Linked DNA regions of Prosthecobacter debontii. The protein of the gene in region 1 binds, or shares a complex with, the protein of each later gene. Links are inferred from orthologs where the notes say so. Each region holds a gene or a part of one and is shown on either strand. Other genes may lie near its edges.

Region 1 (3,038 bases):
GCCATCATCGTGGCGGATGTCCAAGAGAGTTCGACAAAGTTGAAGCGTGAGTCGAGGAAGCCGCCTTGTTCCCGTGCTAAGGTCAGTGTTTCCATGCCTGGCCACACACCGACAGCCAAAGTAAAGGGTCGATTTTCCTTAGGTTCTGGCCAGAGTAAGGCCAGCATGCAAAGCAACAAGCCCATTCCAGCGACACTCAGAGCGGTGGCACGTGGTCCCAGTTTGATCATCAGCGTCGAATTATACCTGAAAATCCATTCGAATGCCGCATTCTTCTGCTTTAGCCCAGCCTAAAGCAATCTTTTGCTATTCGCAGAGACTGAACCGTGGCCCCCAGGTTGGGGGCATGCGTATGTTTTATTCCGACCATCCATCATGCCTGAGCTACCCGAAGTCGAGACGACCCTGAGAGGAGTATCCCCGTATTTGGTGGGGAGGACCATGCGCGAAGTGATTGTGCGGGATCGACGCTTACGCTGGCCTGTGCCAGATTCGATTCACGAAGTGGAGGGGCAGCGAATCCTATCCGGCAGACGCCGTGGCAAATACATGCTCTTTGAGTCAGCCAAGGGCACGCTCATGCTGCATTTGGGGATGTCAGGTAGCTTGCGAGTGACCAGTCCAGATACCCCTTGGCGTAAGCATGATCATTTGGCGCTAACCACCGATCATCAGCAGCAGATCCGCCTTCACGATCCACGAAGATTTGGCGCGGCGTTATGGATCTCTGGAGATGTAACCAGGCATCCTCTTTTGGCAGAGTTAGGACCAGAGCCGCTATCGGAGGATTTCACGGTGGGGTATCTTCGTCAGCAATGTGAAGCTCGCACGGCTCCGATCAAAGCCGTCATCATGGACAGCCATGTGGTGGTGGGAGTGGGGAACATTTACGCTTGTGAGGCCTTATTCATGGCAGGGATCTCACCTCACCAACAGGCCGGTAAAGTCAGCCAACTCAAGTTATCCAAACTCGTTCTCGCTATTCAGGAAGTGCTGAGCGCCTCCATTGAGATGGGCGGCACTACCTTGCGTGATTTTCTCAATGAGAAGGGAGAGCCAGGTTACTTCAAACAGACGCTGCGTGTGTATGATCGAGAAGGACAGACTTGCCACACCTGTGAGACACCCGTGAAGAGGAAGGTCATGAGCAACCGTTCGACCTTTTACTGCCCGCATTGCCAGAAGTGAAAAAACTGATTAAAGCGCAGGGCGGATCACCACGATATCTCCCAGCATCTTTTCCTGTTCCACCATCAGATGATTCAGCTTCATCAGCTCCAGCATCGCTAGGAAAGTGACAATGACTTCCACCCGGCTCGCAGCAGAACTGAAGAGACTGTCAAACCTTACGCGGCTGCCGATGACAATCGTCTCCAGTAGATGCTCGATCTTGTCCGCGACGGTGAAGCGATCACTGACGATCTCACGAATGTCGGTGCTGTTTTCAAAACGCTTCAAGACTTTTTGAAAAGCTTGGATGAGGTCAAAGATACCAACCTGCCCCACCACATCCGGAGGCGGTGCACTCAGATCTGGGAGTTCCGGGGTTGTGGCGAAAAACTCGTCCGCCTTAACTTCCTGCGTGCCAAGGAACATGGCGGCGTCTTTGAATTTCTTGTACTCGACGAGCTGCCGAATGAGTTCCCAGCGTGGATCTTCTTCATCTGCATCGTCCTCAGGGGGCTGCTGAGTTTGGGGCAGCAGTTCACGACTTTTGATGTACATCAGGTTGGCGGCCATCACGATGAACTCACTCGCCACCTCGATGTTCAGCATCTTGAAAGTATCGATATAGTCCAGGTACTGCTTGGTGATGCGCCCGATTGAGACGTCATAGATGTCGATCTCATCTTTTTTGATGAGATAGAGCAACAGATCGAGGGGCCCCTCGAAAATCTCCAGTTTGACCTTGTAATCCTTGTCTTCCACTTGGGGAGCTATGAGCGGGAAGTGGACAGACGCGAGGAGAAATATTTACTTCAATACAGGCGGCTCAATTCCAAGTTCGGCGGTCAGTTTACGCGCAGCATCGAGTTGATCGGGCTTGACGAAGAGCATGCTGTAGAAATTTCCTTCGAGGACGACAAAAAGAGGTTCAAAGCCTTTACTTTTGTAATCATTCACTTGGTTCTCCATCTCACGCTCTCCAGAGATCGTGATGCGCCACCAGCCGTTGAATTGAATGGCTTTCGAGAAAATGGCTCGGTAGGCCATTTTTCCCTCATGGTATTCATAGTATATCATTTGTTCGCCACTGGCTCGCTTGCTCTCAGAGAGCTTATTCATGGCCTCAAACGCCAACCAGTCCGTGAATTGCTTTTCCCGAAACCTGGATTTGGCTGAACTGACTTTGGATGGCTTGACGCGCACTGGCTTATCGGTTGCCTGCGCAGTCGATAAGCTCATCAAGCTAAAAACAATCAACAGGAGACTGAGGGAATAATGGCCACTCTTCATAAGGATGAAAATGGTAACAGGTGAGCACCAATTTACGAAGCCTGATTATTTAATATTCTACTTAGGTGTCAATCGTGCTGCGATGGAGGCATTGATTTTTAAAATCATCGATGGCAGACAGAGGGTTCATCTTTCCCATTTTTCACGGTGAGATCAGTGAGTAACGACCTGCCAGTGAATCGACTTTTGGCGGAACCAAATGGGTCTCAAAATGGGCATAGATCGGCTGGAGTTCCTGCCAAAAGGCTCCCCAAGGATGGGTCGTTGTTAGCTGGCTTGCGCATTTTTCCTCGGTGAAGCGGAAGGGAAAAGCATGGACTTGAATGAGGGACTGTCCTTGGTTTAAGGCGGCTTCCACGATCAAGTAGATCTCCTCAATCACGGGATCGGTCATGGCAAAGCAGCCAATGCTTACTTCAGCGCCATGGATCATGATGTAGCTACCCGAGCGCGCGTGATGCTGATCGTAAGCGTTTGGGTAACCAATATTGAAAGACAGGTGGTAGCTGCTGGCGGGATTCAGGGAGCGGTGGGTGACCGAGTAGATGCCTTCCGGGGCTTGGCCATCGCCTTCCTTGAGT
Region 2 (4,669 bases), 210 kb from region 1 along the record:
CAAGCGCTGATCGAAAGCGGAGTCGAAGCGACTCATTTGCAGACCGTCGGTTTCGGTCACGACTCCGCGCCTTCCGGACCGACCACCGGCGTGGTGGTGATCTATCGGCAGTGATTGCATACCCGATAGAACGCTGGGAGGCCTCAATCAGTAAGTTAAAGGCTCCTGGGTGGAGCCTCAATCATTGATCGTTAAGTTACAGGCTGGTTAAGAAGACAGTGCTGGTAAACTCGGATTTTCAGTGTCACCACTGGTAATGGGACTGTCAGTCTCGTCGCTGTGCTCATGGTGACTTTCTTCGGCGGCGACTTCAGCCTCAAGCCTGAGCTCTTCTTGTTTACTCGGCCGTGTGTCTTCCGTGGTCATACGGACACCTACAGGCTTACTCACGCCGAATTCCTGCATGGAGACGCCATAGATCACATCTGCACGGCTCATGGTCCGTTTGTTATGCGTCACAATGATGAATTGGGAGTTGTCGATGAAGTTGTCCAGCATCTTCAAGAAGCGGGAGATGTTGGATTCATCCAGGGGGGCATCAAGCTCGTCCAGCACGCAGAAGGGGCTGGGTTTGACCTGATAGATCGAGAAGAGCAAAGCGACCGCAGTCATGCTACGCTCGCCACCCGACAGAAGAGAGATGGTTTGCAGTTTTTTGCCTGGGGGTTTGGCGATGATCTCGATGCCTGATTCCAGCGGATCGGTGTCATCGGTCAGCATCAGATCTGCTTTGGCGGTGGGACCGAAAAGCTCACGGAAGTTGTTGTGGAAGTAGCCACGCACCAACTCGAACGTTTCGGAGAACATGGCCTTGGTCGTGTCATTGATCTTGGCAATCACCTGAAGCAATTCTTCCTTAGAGTTCACCAAGTCGTTGTGCTGAGTCTCCAGGAAGTTATGCCGCTCTTCCAGTTCTTCGAATTCCTGAATGGCATCCAAGTTGACCGGTCCAATGCCCTCCAGTTTTTGGCGCAGTTCACCCACGACCTCGCTGACGAAGTCCCAATCGGGATGCCCTTCTTCGCCAGGAATCTCAACGCCTTCTAAATCGACATCATCTGCATCCACCACAGGCATTTCACTGGCTTCGATATCCGTTTCGACCGAGTCGTCCTGAGAGGCAGGTTCCGCATCATCGCTGACACTGAGGCGGGTATCGGGGCCACTCGCTGAAAGGTTGTTGCGACGTTTTTCGCCACGCCCACGGTTTTTCTTCTGCTCATTGATGCTGTACATCAAGGCGTGATAGTCGGGCTCAAAGGCGGAGATGTGGAAGGAATAACGCTCCTGAACCTGAGCGATGAGGTTTTCCAGACGTAGATCCACACGGGTGAGTTGCACCTCGATGCGGTTGCGTGAATCGCTCAAACCGTTGGCTTGTTGGCGGAACTGCATGAGCTGATTTTCGAGCTCGGTGACACGCTCGAAGGCGGCGGCACGGTCTTCCGTCTTCGTTTGAAGATGTTCTTCGATGGCATTTACCGCTTCATGCTGAGCTTCCACCTGTTCGCCTAAGCGGGCGTTCTCGCCCATGCTCTGCTCGATACGGCTGCGCCACGTATTGATCTCCACATCGAAGCGCTGGATGGCCGCTTCGAGTTCATGAAGACGAGTGGCCATGGGAGCTTTTTGCCGTTCCAAGGACTGGAGAGCGCTTTGCTCCAGGGCTAAAGCCGTGCGCAGTTCGTTCAATCGCTCGCTGGATTCCAATTCTCGGCGAAGGAAGGCTTCCATCTCCACTTCGAGCTCGGCTTCATGAATACGAGCACCTTCGAGTTGTTCTTGAGCCAGACTGGCTTCCTGCTTTTGCCACTCGATCTGGGCCTCGGCGGCCTGCATGCGGCTGGTGATCTGATTTTGATCCCATTCCACACTTTCCAGCTTGGTGGTGGCTTGTTGAAGGGCTCGCTGGACGACCGAGAGCTTTCCGGTGAGTTGGGAGAAACCTTCGCGCACACGTTGGCTTTGCTCACGCAAGGTGACTTCCTCACGCTGCATGTCTTCGACTTGGAGCTTGAGCTGATCCACGGCCTCTTCTTTTTCTAGGACTCGATACTCCAGGCCTTCCAGTTCGGTCTTCAGGCTGCGCACCTCAGCTTCGCGGCGGAGCATGGAGGCGGCTTCTTCCTTGGTGGCACCTCCATGGATGATACCGTCGGCTGCGATGAACTCACCTTTGAGCGTTGCCAAGGCTACATCTCGCAATTGTTTCTTCAGGCGGATGGCCGTGTGCAGGTCTTCGACGATCAACACATTGTTCAGCAGACGATCCGTCAACTCCTGCACACCTTGCCGAGCTTTTACCTTATCGACGGCCCAAGCGATCCCACCTTCCGGCACAAGTTGGCGATCCGGGACGGCGCGCATGGTGGCGAAGTCATGGGGAAGGATAGCGGCCTTGCCAAGCTTGTTGTTGGCCAAGCGGTCTAGCACTTGGGCCGCCAGATCACTGTCTGTGAGTAATACGGCTTGCAGATGATCCCTCAGAGCGGCCTCAATCGCGGCGATGAACTGTGGCTCCACTTCGATGGCGGAGCCAAGCAAGCCGCGGACTCCCACGGAAAAGACTTCCGGATTATCCAGTCCTTTCAGCACTTGTTGAGTGCCTTCGGCGAGCCCTTCGCCTTTCTGTAACAGCTGCTCAATGATCTCGATCCGAGAGCGGCGCTGTGTGGCAGCACGCTGAAGCTCGGTGAGTTCCTCATTGAGGGCGTCTCTCTGGGAGCGTTTTTCGATGATTTCACGGGCGCAGTTCTTGGCCTTCTCATCGAGTTCATTGCGGGTCTCTTCCAGATCCTGGATCTCTTTTTGAAGGTTGTCATATTCCAACTGGCTGGCCTCTTTGGCCTGTGCGGAGGTCAGGCGGTCATGGGCCAGGGTTTCGTGTCTCTGACGATCTGCACCGATTTGGCTGGTCAGGGATTGAGCCCGTGCTTCAGCGGCGGCGATCTGACCTTCAAACTGGCGGATGGATTCACGCACAGTTCGGCGATCACTGTCCAGGCGGCTGCGATCCGGCAGGATGGAATTGTGGACCGTCAGATGTTCATTGAGAGCTTGTTGCCTTGTCTCAATGTTCTCACGCATCACCTCCAGTTGTTCATCTGCGCTGATCATTTCCTGGCGCTGCTGCTCCAGATGAATCTGCCCTTGTTGGATCTGCTCTTCATTCTGACGAATGCGGCTTTGCAGTTCCTCATTGCGCTCGTTGTTGAATCCGATGCGGCCTTCAGCCGCTTGAAGCTGGCTGCGGAGTGCTTGTGCCTGCTGCCGTAATTGATTGATCTGGGATTCGACCGAGTGATAGGCCTCGCGGGTTTCCAGTGCTTCGGCTTCCGTGACTTGCAGACGACTTTGAATCTGGGCGAGCTGCTCCGTCATCATGCGCACATGATTTTCGGACTCGGCTTTCTCGGCACTGTACTCACTGTATTGTTTGTGCGCGAGATGAGTGTCAAACATACGCACATCATCCAGCAAGGTCTGATAACGTCGTGCTTTGGAGGCCTGGCGCTGGAGAGATCCCATTTGGCGTTTCACCTCAGCGATCACATCGGCAACGCGGAGCAAGTTGGCCTCGGTGTATTCCAGTTTACGAAGGGCCTCTTTTTTCTGTCCTTTGAACTTGGTGATGCCCGCCGCTTCCTCGAAAACCATGCGCCGATCTTCTGGCTTCGAACTCAGCAGCATGTCGATCTGGCCTTGGGCCATGATGGAGTAAGCCTGCCTTCCGATGCCTGTGCCGGAGAACAGATCATGGATGTCCTTCAAACGACAGACGGTGCCATTGAGTCGGTATTCGCTGCGGCCATCTCGAAACACTCGGCGGCAAATGGACACTTCATTGTAATCGACTCCCAGGGATTGCTCACAATCAGCCATCGTGAGCACCACCTCAGCGAGCCCGACGGGTTTGCGTTTATCGGTGCCGTTGAAAATGACGTCAGCCATTTCCTCGCCGCGGAGGGCTTTGGCGGAGGTTTCCCCAAGGACCCATCGAATGGCATCGACGACGTTGGATTTACCGCAGCCATTGGGGCCGACGATGCCCGTCACGCCTTTGTGAAACTCAAAATGGGTCTTGTCCGCAAAGGACTTGAAGCCATGAAGGGTGAGACTTTTGAGATACATGACCGTTCAGAGTGGATTGCCTCTAAGATGCCAGGGATCGCTAGATCAGGGCAAGCACGAACGGTCTTTTTTCCCATATCTTGTGGTTTATTAAGTTCACTTAAACAAGATATGGGAATCTGAGAGGTCGGGAAATTGTGAATAGGGAGTCTGCTTTGTGAATAATCACACTGGCTGACAAAAAAGGAAAGACCTGAACAGCAATGGCCCTTCCATCCTTATCAGGCTCTCTTGAGCGAGAGCACGGGGCAACGGGATCGTTATGGAATAACAAACGATGTTGTGCCGTTTTGCCTCTGTTGAAGTCCTGAAGGAACCCCAAGGAAGCCCCGATTGTCAGTTTGCGGGTGTTGGGCCTGCGGGCGGCGTGACTGGAGTCGCTGGGGGTATCTCGTTGATGCTGCCCGTTGTTTCACCAGACTTGGTGTGAGAATCCGATGCGGAAGCGTCACTCGCTGGAGAAGCTTTCGGGAGATTGGGGGTGGCTGGAGATTTTGGCTTGGGCCTCGGCGTTCCTGGCTCTGGCACCTGGGTGGGA
Region 3 (3,127 bases), on another replicon or contig:
TCGTAGATACGGGGGTTGCGCTCGTGCCTCGCTCCACCGCCCGGCTAATCTCTTGCGTCCTTCCAGGACGACGGGGATGGTCCGCTTTCAGGAGGCTCGCCCGACCTCATGACCGAAGACAGTTCCGCCCCTTCCGAGAAGCATGGCAAGCCCCTCCCTAGCCGAACAAACCCGCCCTACGGCAGAGTCACCTCACCGCTCCTCCACCCAGCCGGGAGCGGGGTAGCTGCCGAGGACTTTCACTTTGGCACCTTGTTGAGTCAGATCCTGGATCACCTCGCACAGCGCAGGCTCTTCATGGTGACCGCTGATCTCCAGGAAGAAGCGGGCTTGCTCACCGGTGAGATCTCCGGGCACGGGGCGATTTTCGATCTGGCGCACATTCACATTCCGGCTGGCGAAGACCTGCAGCACCTCCAGGAGAGCGCCTACGCGGTCGCGTGCATGCACCATGAGCATGGTGTTGTCATGCCCCGTCGGAGCACCGCTGCGGCGACCGAGGATGATGAAGCGTGCGCGGGTGGCATTCTCACTGGGAGAGGTGGAGAGCACTCGGAGATGATGAAGCTCGGCACTCAGAGGTGTGCCCAAGGCCGCCGCCCCAGGTTCATTCTCCGCATGCGTGGCGGCGAGGCTGGAGGAAGCAGACTCCACCAGAGCGGCCTGAGGGAAGCTCTGGCCTAACCAAGAACGACACTGCGCCAGCATCTGCGGGTGGCCATAAATGACCTTCACCGACGCGGCATCGCCACGAGCCATCACGACCGTCTGCACCTTCCACAGGATCTCGGCGTAGATCTGGAGATCCGAATCCACCAGATGATCCAGGGTGTGATGCACGGCGCCTTCGGTGGAGTGCTCGATCGGCAGCACCCCATAGTCCACACCTTGGCTGGCCACACGCGAGAAGACACCTTCTGTGCTGGCTTCAGCCGCATAAGAGACGCTGTTGCCAAATTTATTGATGGCCACCTGATGCGTCCAGGAACCCGCAGGTCCGAGATAGGCGATGCTCAGGCTGTTTTCCAGCGCCAGAGCCGCACTCATGATCTCACGGAAGATCGCGCGAATGGCCTTCTCCGTCAGCAGTCCCTGCTGAGCAGAATTCAGTTCACAGAGCTTGCGCAGCAGCTTTTCTTCCCGGCCGGGGACGTAGATATCCAGCCCGTCTTTCTTTTTGATCTCACCGATCACATGGACGAGTTCGGCGCGTTCGTTGAGGAGGCGGATGAGCTGTTGATCGATGGCATCGATCTTGATACGGACGTCGTCGAGGGACATTGAAGAAAGGCGGGGCTACGCGGAGGCTGAAGGTTCCACCGGAGCCAGAGAGAGCTGAGTTTCCTCCGGCACGGCGGCCCCTGGTTGTTCATCCTCCGGCGTCGGCAATTTCACGCGGCGGAGCTCTGAAGCATTGGGCAGCTCATCCAGAGTTTTGACATTGAAGTGATCCAGGAAGGCATCGGTGGTGCCGTAGAGCAGCGGGCGGCCTGGGAGATCGGCGCGGCCTTCGATCTTCACCAGACCGCGATCCACAAGCTGCTGCACCATGGCATCCACACTGACGCCGCGCACCGCCTCGACACCGGCTTTGGTGATCGGCTGACGATAGGCAATGATGGCGAGTGTTTCCAGCGCAGGCTGGCTGAGGCGCTGCACCTTTTTGCCGGGGTAAAGCGCCCGGCACCATTCGGCATACTCGCCCTTGGCACAGAGGCGCCAGCCATTGGCCCGCTCCACGAGGGTGAAGGCGCGGCCATCGGCATCGTAATGCGCCACGAGTTGGTCAATCGCTTCGCGCACGCTGAGTTCATCCACGGTCAGCAGGGGCTCGATCCACTCCGGCACCGACTCCCCTTCCGGGGTGGCTTCCTTGATGTCCTTGGCCGTATCCTTCACCGCCACGGCCATTTGCGTCAGGGGCAGGGCCTCCTGAGTGGCAAAAAGCAGGGATTCAACGATGGCGATCAGCTCCATGGAGATAGTCTCCTCATCCAAGCGAGGCAGCGGGGGGAGTCAAGCCAGCGTTACCCGCAGCCAAGGCCGCAAAATTTGTTCAAGGAGCCCGGCTCAAGCCGCGTTCTACTCCGTCCCCAACCCTTCTTATGCGCCCCACCGTGCTCCTTCTCCTGGCCCTCTCAGGCTGTCTCCATGCCGCTGAAACCTACTTCCCGCCACCCGACAGCGCAGGCGGCTGGCGCGAGGCCAAAACCGTGAAGGAAGGGCGCGACCTCGCCAGTGTGGATACCCCCAAGCTGGACACCGCCTACCAACTCACCGAGCGCACCACGGCCAATGGAGGCCTCGTGGTCGTGCGTCGGGGTTACCTGGTGTTCGAGCGTTATTTCGGCAAAGCTTCCCGCAATGCCAACCCCGACATGGCCTCCACAGGCAAGGGCTTTTGCAGCATCGCCTGCGGCATCATGCTGAATGAGTTCAAAGACAAAATCCCTGAGGGACTGGACACCAAGGTCTTCACGGAAAAGTATCTGCCCCAGGCCTTTCCGCTGAATGATCCCCGCAAAGCCGACATCAAGCTCGGCCAGCTCCTCAGCATGACCGCCGGCTACTGGGGCGAGGGACAAACCCCGACCGGTTATGTCCAAGGCGACCCGAAACCCAAGGCGCTGAAACCCGTCAAAGGCCAGGACGTCAAAGCCATCGACCAATCCTCACTACAGGTGCCCCTCTGGTGTGATCCCGGTGCCGGTTACTCCTACTCCTCCCCATCGCCCCACATCGCCAGCATCGTCCTGCGCAACGTCAGCGGCATGGAGCTCAAGGACTACATCCACGAGCGCCTGGCCAAACCGCAAGGCTGGGGAGCCTGGAACTACTGCCTCTACCGCGGGGATGTGGTGATGGAGCACGCCAATGGCGCCGGCAGCACCGCGCTGCATGCCACGGATGTCATGCGCTTTGGCTACTGCCTCGCTCACGAGGGAAAATGGAAGGATCAGCAGCTCGTGCCTGCCGACTACATCCACAAATGCCAGACCTGGAGCCCCTACAACCCACATGTGCCCTTCAGCCTACAATGGGAACACAATGCCGATGGTCACATCGCCGGAGCGCCCAAAGATGCTTTCTGGAAATCCGGTGCCGGTGGCTTCTGCCTCTACGTCGT

What was found.
Region 2: the proteins of B5D61_RS07880 (region 1) and smc are in contact, whole or in part, in a crystal structure (PDB 3ZGX), measured with the Bacillus subtilis proteins. The link is inferred for Prosthecobacter debontii from one-to-one orthologs.
Region 3: B5D61_RS07880 (region 1) and scpB share a complex: the UniProt entries of both Bacillus subtilis proteins name them as parts of the cohesin-like complex. The link is inferred for Prosthecobacter debontii from one-to-one orthologs.

The regions. Positions count from the first base shown.
Region 1 is NZ_FUYE01000004.1:280,426-283,463, forward strand. Bases 64-2,952 are described here. They hold B5D61_RS07880 (segregation and condensation protein A), read right to left. Parts: upstream 1,930-2,952; coding sequence 1,198-1,929; downstream 64-1,197. Other genes in these bases: B5D61_RS07870 (ABC transporter substrate-binding protein), read right to left, coding at 64-230; mutM (bifunctional DNA-formamidopyrimidine glycosylase/DNA-(apurinic or apyrimidinic site) lyase), read left to right, coding at 376-1,188; B5D61_RS25630 (hypothetical protein), read right to left, coding at 1,975-2,286; B5D61_RS07890 (L,D-transpeptidase family protein), read right to left, coding at 2,600-2,952. Outside these bases: more of B5D61_RS07870, read right to left, coding at 1-63; more of B5D61_RS07890, read right to left, coding at 2,953-3,038. UniProt on the Bacillus subtilis protein: Participates in chromosomal partition during cell division. May act via the formation of a condensin-like complex containing Smc and ScpB that pull DNA away from mid-cell into both cell halves.
Region 2 is NZ_FUYE01000004.1:68,405-73,073, forward strand. What follows is about bases 8-4,527. They hold smc (chromosome segregation protein SMC), read right to left. Parts: upstream 4,132-4,527; coding sequence 208-4,131; downstream 8-207. Other genes in these bases: B5D61_RS07045 (OmpA family protein), read left to right, coding at 8-114; B5D61_RS07055 (thioredoxin family protein), read right to left, coding at 4,468-4,527. In the rest of the region: more of B5D61_RS07045, read left to right, coding at 1-7; more of B5D61_RS07055, read right to left, coding at 4,528-4,669. UniProt on the Bacillus subtilis protein: Required for chromosome condensation and partitioning.
Region 3 is NZ_FUYE01000001.1:190,677-193,803, forward strand. The notes cover bases 138-3,115. They hold scpB (SMC-Scp complex subunit ScpB), read right to left. Parts: upstream 1,978-3,115; coding sequence 1,297-1,977; downstream 138-1,296. Other genes in these bases: pheA (chorismate mutase), read right to left, coding at 193-1,281; B5D61_RS00785 (serine hydrolase domain-containing protein), read left to right, coding at 2,106-3,115. Outside these bases: more of B5D61_RS00785, read left to right, coding at 3,116-3,127. UniProt on the Bacillus subtilis protein: Participates in chromosomal partition during cell division. May act via the formation of a condensin-like complex containing Smc and ScpA that pull DNA away from mid-cell into both cell halves.